DNA from 3 places in the Kribbella sp. NPDC003557 genome. Region 3 is predicted to be linked to each of the others. Evidence: riboswitches for the same ligand, from Rfam matches in the RefSeq annotation. Region 3 holds a riboswitch; each other region holds the start of a gene.
The links. A riboswitch is a leader RNA that binds a small molecule or an ion and turns the genes downstream of it on or off. The one in region 3 is predicted to bind thiamine pyrophosphate.
Positions count from the first base shown of each region.

Region 1: another riboswitch for thiamine pyrophosphate. It lies ahead of ABZW60_RS10295 (cytosine permease); the one in region 3 lies ahead of thiS (sulfur carrier protein ThiS).
Region 2: another riboswitch for thiamine pyrophosphate. It lies ahead of thiC (phosphomethylpyrimidine synthase ThiC); the one in region 3 lies ahead of thiS (sulfur carrier protein ThiS).

Region 1 is NZ_JBEXMY010000002.1:897,651-899,908, reverse strand. It holds gene ABZW60_RS10305 (hypothetical protein) at 1-220, shown strand, start outside; gene ABZW60_RS10300 (alpha/beta hydrolase) at 217-876, shown strand; TPP riboswitch at 894-1,011, shown strand; gene ABZW60_RS10295 (cytosine permease) at 1,007-2,258, shown strand, end outside.
Region 2 is NZ_JBEXMY010000001.1:1,215,647-1,217,904, reverse strand. It holds gene ABZW60_RS05860 (hypothetical protein) at 1-246, shown strand, start outside; gene ABZW60_RS05855 (lysophospholipid acyltransferase family protein) at 250-996, opposite strand; TPP riboswitch at 1,037-1,171, shown strand; gene thiC (phosphomethylpyrimidine synthase ThiC) at 1,162-2,258, shown strand, end outside.
Region 3 is NZ_JBEXMY010000002.1:161,144-163,401, reverse strand. It holds gene ABZW60_RS06705 (DUF6807 family protein) at 1-272, shown strand, start outside; gene ABZW60_RS06700 (thiazole synthase) at 247-1,020, opposite strand; gene thiS (sulfur carrier protein ThiS) at 1,022-1,225, opposite strand; TPP riboswitch at 1,216-1,327, opposite strand; gene ABZW60_RS06690 (DUF5937 family protein) at 1,343-2,258, opposite strand, start outside.

The sequences.
Region 1 (2,258 bases), 740 kb from region 3:
GGTGTCGGTCGTCCTGATCCTGGTCTGGCTGCTGATGGTGCTGTCGACCGGCCTGGGTGGCAGTGACGACGCGGTCCACCGGCTGCCCACGGCGTACGGCTGGGGTGGCGTCGGCCTGCTGCTTCTCGCGGTCGGCCTGTTCCTCGGGTACCGCGAGCTGAAGCCCGACGTGTCGAACCCGGTCGTCAAGGGTGCACCGGCCAAGGCGCCCTGGGAGTGAGCGCACCGATCGTCCTCGTGCCCGGCCTGGGCCTCGGCCCGGAGTCGTACGCGCGGACCGTCGAGCATCTCGTCACGCCGTACCACGTGGTGACGCTGCCCGGGTACGGCGAACCGGCGGGCGCCCGGGAGGACCTGCACCCGCGGGCACTCGCGGTGGCGCTGGCCGGGAAGATCCGCGAGCGGTCCGTCCTGGTCGGCCACTCGGCAAGCTGCCAGATCGTCGTCGAGGCGGCGGTCCGGTACCCCGAGCTCGTGCACGCGCTGGTCCTCGCCGCGCCGACGGGTGACATCCGGATGTCGAGCTGGGTCGACCGGGCGGTCCGCCTCGTCGGCTCGGCCATCCCGGACGTACCGAAGCTGGTCCGGATCAGCCCGCAGTACGCGCGGACGACACTGCCGTCGATCGCCCGCGCCGGCGAGGCGTCGCGGATCCACGACCTGGCCGCGGTGATGCCGCACGTCCGGGTGCCGGTGGTCCTGGTCCGCGGCAAGCACGACCTGATGTGTACGAAGGAGTGGCTCGAGCAGCTCGCCGAGCTCAGTCACGGTGAGGCGCGCACGCTGGACACCGGTGCGCACATGCCGGTCGTCACCAACGGCCCGGAGCTGGCCGCGCTCATAGAACGAGCAGCCGCGCTGCCGGAAAATAGCTGACGCGTTAAACTCGCAGCACCAACCTATGCGGGAGCTCGCACCGAGGATGCGCGGGCTGAGAGGGCGACAGCTGGGTCGCCGACCGCCTGAACCTGACCGGGTAATGCCGGCGTAGGGAGTGGGGTCACTCATGACCGATACAGCTGTTCGTCCTGCGAGCACCACCGAGGCGCCGCTCGTCCTCACCACCGATGCGCCGCGCACGCTCGGCTTCTTCGACCAGTTCACCCTCTGGGGCAACTTCGGCATCTCGCTGTTCGGCCCGGTGACCGGCGCGCTCGTCGCGGCGTACACCGGCTCGCTGTGGCAGGGTCTGCTCGCGGTCTTCGTCGGCTGCGGCATCGGCGCGCTGGTGCTCGGCGGCGCGGCCGTGTTCGGGTCGCAGACCGGTGCGCCGGCGATGGCGAGCCTGCGCGGCCTGTTCGGCCGCCGCGGCTCGATGGCGCCGACCGTCCTGAACATCGCGCAGAACGTCGGCTGGGCGACGATGGAGATCATCGTCATCTCGCAGGCCGCGGTCGCGGTGACGAGCGAGCGGTGGCGCTGGCTGTTCGTCGTACTCGCCGGGGTGATCGCGACCGCGATGGCGGTGCGTCCGCTGGGCAGCGTGAAGATCCTGCGCAAGTTCATGGTCTGGCTCGTGCTGATCGCGTCGGTGTACCTGTTCGTGCAGGTGCTGAGCAAGCCGACGCACGCCCTGCCGCAGGACAGCGTGTTCGGCTTCTGGCCGGCGGTCGACCTCGCCGCGGCCGGTGTCGTGTCGTTCGCTCCGCTGGCCGCGGACTACACGCGGCACTCGCGCACCAACAAGGCGGCGTTCGCCGGCTCCACGCTCGGCTACGGCCTGGCCGCCATCGCGTACTACGCCCTCGGCGTGGTCGCCGTCGCGACGCTGGGGACGAACAGCGACGACGTCATCACCGCACTGGTCACGCTGCCGGCCGGCGCGATCGCGCTGCTCGTGTTGCTGGTGGACGAGGTCGACGAGGCGTACGCGAACGTCTACTCGACCACGATGGCCGCGCACAACCTGATCGGCCACATCGACCGGCGGTGGATCTCGGTCGCGATCGGCGCGATCGCCACCGGCATCGCGCTGTTCATCGACCTGGGCAACTACACGCAGTTCCTGTACCTGATCGGCTCGGTCTTCGTCCCGCTGTTCGCGGTGGCGATCGCCGACTTCTTCGTGGTCAGCAAGATGCGGTGGGACGTGTCCAGTACGGCGAAGTTCCGCTGGCAGCCCACGGTCGCCTGGCTGATCGGCTTCGTCGCGTACCAGCTCGTGAACCCCGGCACCGTCGCGGGCTGGTCGCCGTTCTGGACCAGGCTCCAGCAGGGCCTGTTCAACGACCAGCCCGTACCGAGCTGGCTCGGCGCGA
Region 2 (2,258 bases), on a different contig from region 3:
GACACGGCGCCGCGCTGGCAGCGAGTGATGCTGGGGGCCCTGCGCCCCGCGATCGGCGCCGTGTTCGGTGCGCTGGCCTACTTCACCGTGGTGACGGCGACACAAGGTGCGGGCGGGCCCGAGTCGACCGCGGTGTTCGCCGTGAGCGGGTTCGCGGCCGGCTTCAGCGAGCGGTTCGCCACCGACATGCTCGAGCGGGCCGGCAATCTGCTCGGCTCCTCCACGACGCCGAAAGGCGTCACCTGAGACCTACTTCTTCTTCAGCGCACGCCGTGCGAGTTCCTCCTGGTCGAGGCGTGCGGCCTCGGCCGGGGTCGGGGCAGTGCCGCCGTACGCGGCCGGCAGCCACCAGGCGCCGGGTGTCTGCTCGGGGTACGAGCGGATCGTCTCGTCGAGCATTCCGGCCATCGTGGAGCGCAGCCGCGCGGTCGCCTCGACCGGGTCGTCGTCGCGGGTCACCGTCATCGGGGCGCCGACGCTGATCGAGATCGGCCGGTGCCGGGTGAAGTCCCGCGGGTGGTCCTTGGTGAACATCCGCTGCGTGCCCCACAGGATCATCGGCAGCACCGGTACGCCGGCCTCCGCGGCCATCCGGACCGTGCCGGACTTGAACTCCTTGAGCTCGAACGAGCGGCTGATCGTCGCCTCCGGGAAGACGCCGACCAGCTCACCGTCGTTCAGGTAGCGGATCGCCTGCTGGTACGACGCGGCGCCGGCCTCGCGGTCCACCGGGATGTGGTGCATGCCGCGCATCAGCGGGCCGGAGTACCGGTTGCGGAACAGCACCTCCTTGGCCATGAAGCGCACCAGCCGCCTGGCCGGCAGCGCGCCGTACCCGCCCAGGATGAAGTCGACGTAGCTGATGTGGTTGATCGCGATCAGGGCCCCGCCGGTGCGCGGGACGTGCTCGGTCCCGGTGCGGCGGATCTTGAGGTCCAGCACCGTGAACGCGGTCTTCGCGAAGGCGATGACGGGCGGATAGACGAGGTCGCGCATCCCTCGACGTTACAGGGTTCGTCTAGGGTGGTCCGTGACAACTGGAGATCGCGGGAGCTCGCACCGTAGTGGGCTGAGAGGGCGGCTGGCCAGAGACAAGACTCTGCTGCCGGCGCCGCCGACCGCCGAACCTGTCCGGGTAATTCCGGCGTAGGGAGCAGCAGCATGACGAATGTCAGCACGATCCGACCGGCCGTCACCACGGGCCCGATCTCGGGCTCGGAGAAGATCCGTCGCGGGGAGCTCGGGGTACCGGCGCGCCGCGTGCATCTGACCAACGGCGAGCACTTCGACCTCTACGACACGTCCGGTCCGTACACCGACGCGTCGGCCGAGATCGACGTCCAGGCCGGTCTGCCCGCGCTGCGGCGCGAGTGGATCGCCGGCCGCGAGCCGCGGACCCAGCTCGGGCACGCGCGGGCCGGGGTGATCACCGAGGAGATGAGGTACGTCGCACTGCGGGAAGGACTCGACCCGGAGTTCGTCCGGGCGGAGGTGGCGCGCGGCCGGGCGGTGATCCCGGCGAACCGGCGGCACCCGGAGAGCGAGCCGATGATCATCGGGAAGAAGTTCCTGGTGAAGGTGAACGCGAACATCGGCAACTCCGCCGTCAGCAGTTCGATCGAGGAAGAGGTCGAGAAGCTGGTCTGGGCGACCCGGTGGGGCGCCGACACGGTGATGGACCTGTCGACCGGGAAGAACATCCACGAGACCCGGGAGTGGATCCTGCGGAACTCACCGGTGCCGATCGGGACGGTGCCGCTGTACCAGGCGCTGGAGAAGGTGAAGGGCGATCCGGCCGCGCTGTCGTGGGAGGTGTACCGCGACACGGTGATCGAGCAGTGCGAGCAGGGCGTGGACTACATGACCGTGCACGCCGGCGTCCTGCTGCGGTACGTACCGCTGACCGCGCGGCGGATCACCGGGATCGTGTCGCGCGGCGGGTCGATCATGGCCGCCTGGTGCCTGGCGCACCACCAGGAGTCCTTCCTGTACACGCATTTCGCGGAGCTGTGCGAGATCCTCCGCGAGTACGACGTGACGTTCTCGCTCGGCGACGGGCTGCGCCCGGGGTCCATCGCGGACGCCAACGACGAGGCGCAGTTCGCCGAGCTCCGGACGCTCGGCGAGTTGACCAAGGTCGCCTGGGAGCACGACGTCCAGGTGATGATCGAGGGCCCGGGGCATGTGCCGATGCACAAGATCGCCGAGAACGTCCGGCTCGAGGAGGAGCTCTGCGGGGAGGCGCCGTTCTACACCTT
Region 3 (2,258 bases):
CCGACGGTGACGGGCGCGACACTGCCTTTGGATCTCACAGTCCGTGGCTCGCCTTGGTCCAGGGCGATGTCACTCTGTTGTTGCTGCAGCCGGATCAGGTGTGGCCGTGGTTCCTGCGCACCGCGGAGTACGTCGGCGCGTGCCCTGCGCTCGCCTGGGAGCATCCGTTGACGCTGCAGCCCAACCAGGACCTGACGTTGTCGCTCACCGCGCTCCTGCTGGACAGGGCAGTGGACGCGGCTGAGGCTAAAACGTTGGCAGACCAGTTGTAGGCGACGACGCCAGCGCCGACTGCCAGCGCTTCGGCACACGGCCGGCCAGGCGTGCGTTCCGCCCGGCGGAGACGGCGTCGCGCATCGCGGCGGCCATCAGGGCGGGCTTCTCCGCGCGGGTCACCGGGGTCGCGAGCATCACCGCGTCGCAGCCGAGCTCCATCGCCAGTGCGGCGTCGCTCGCCGTACCGATGCCGGCGTCGACGATCACCGGGACGTTCGCCGCCTCGGCGATCAGCGCGATGTTGTGCGGGTTGCGGATGCCGAGCGCCGAACCGATGGGTGCGGCCAACGGCATCACGGCCGCACACCCGGCCTGCTCGAGGCGACGGGCGAGGATCGGGTCGTCGTTCGTGTACGGCAGCACGGTGAAACCGTCGGCCACCAACGCGTCCACGGCGTCGAGCAGCTCGACCGGATCCGGCAGCAGCAGGTGGTCGTCGGCGACGACCTCGACCTTGATCAGGTCGGTCTCCAGCGCTTCCCGGGCCAGCTTCGCGGTCAGCACGGCCTCGGCCGCGGTGTGACAGCCGGCCGTGTTCGGCAGGACGTCGATGCCGTGCTTCTTCAGCACATCGAGCACCGAGCCTTCGTGGCCGGTGCCGAGGCGGCGCATCGCGACCGTCGTCAGTTGGGTGCCGGAGGCAATCAACGCCTCCTCCATCACCTCGAGGTTGGCCGAACCGCCGGTCCCCATGATCAGGCGGGAGGTGTACGTGCGCCCGCCGAGCTCCAGTGGATCGTCCATCTCAGCCTCCCTGGGTCGCGCTGACGATCTCGACCCGGTCGCCGGGCGCGAGCGTGGTCTGCGCCCACTCGGCCCTGGTCAGCACGTTCTGGTTCACCGCGACCGCGATCCCCGTACTGCGGTCGGAGTACTCCGCGATCAGCTCGGCCACGGACCGGCCGGCCGACCCGTCGATCGCCGTACCGTTCACCCAGACGGATTCCATCGCTTCCTCCCTACGCCGGAATTACCCGATTCAGGTTCAGCGGTCGGTGACGGCCCAGTCACCCTCTCAGCCCACTCGCTGCAAGCTCCCGCGGACGCTTCGACTATAGCTGACGGGTCAGTCGACGGTGGTGCCGGTGAGGAGGGCAGCGAGCTCTGTCGGTCTGTAGAGGACCTGTTTGCCGGTGCGTTCCGGTTCGACGAGACCCGTGCGGCGGAGTAGCTGCAAGTGCTGGCTCACGGCGGACGGGGTGACCTTCAGCTCGCCGGCCAGGTCGGTCGTTGTCCGGGGATGGGTGAGGAGCTCGAGGATGTGCGCTCTCGGCGTACCGATCAACTGAGCGAGGTCATGGCGCGACGGTGGCTCGACGACCGACCACAGGTGCGCCTGACCGCGTGGCGGATAGCCGAGCAGCGGTTCGGCGCCAGGGTCGAACGGGATGACCGCGTGCGGGCCGAAGAGCGTCGGCTGCAGTACGAGTCCGCGGCCGGCGACGTCCTCGGTGCGGCTCTGTTCGGCGACACGGTCGACCTTGAGCAGCCCGTCGGCGTACGTGATGGCAGGGCCCAGCCCGTTGAGCATGGCGCCGGTGCCCTGTTGCGTGAGGACGTGGCCGCGGTAGCTGATGTCTGCGGACAGCAGTGTGCGCATGCGGCTCCAGTACGGCGCCATGACGGCGTCCCAGTACTGGCGTAGCGCCTCGACGACCTTGTCGACGGTGAGGTCCTCGGGGAGTTGCTGGTTGACCGCGATGATCTGACGTTCGAACGTGGCGGTGTCGACGGCGGCGATCAGGTTCAGCTCGTCTTCGAGTTGCGTGAGGGGCGAGGACGGGCGCGGAGTCAGGAAGTCCGGGCTGCCCATGGTGTCGTTGACGAGCCATCGCAGGACGTCCCAGTCGAGCTCCGCGACGTACGGCTGCACCGCCCGGACCCACGCCAGCTGCAGCGGGAAGCGGCCCGGATCCCTGAGGGCCCGCAACGACAGCACCATCTCCGCGACCGGCGACACCGCGAACCGGACGTCCGCCAGG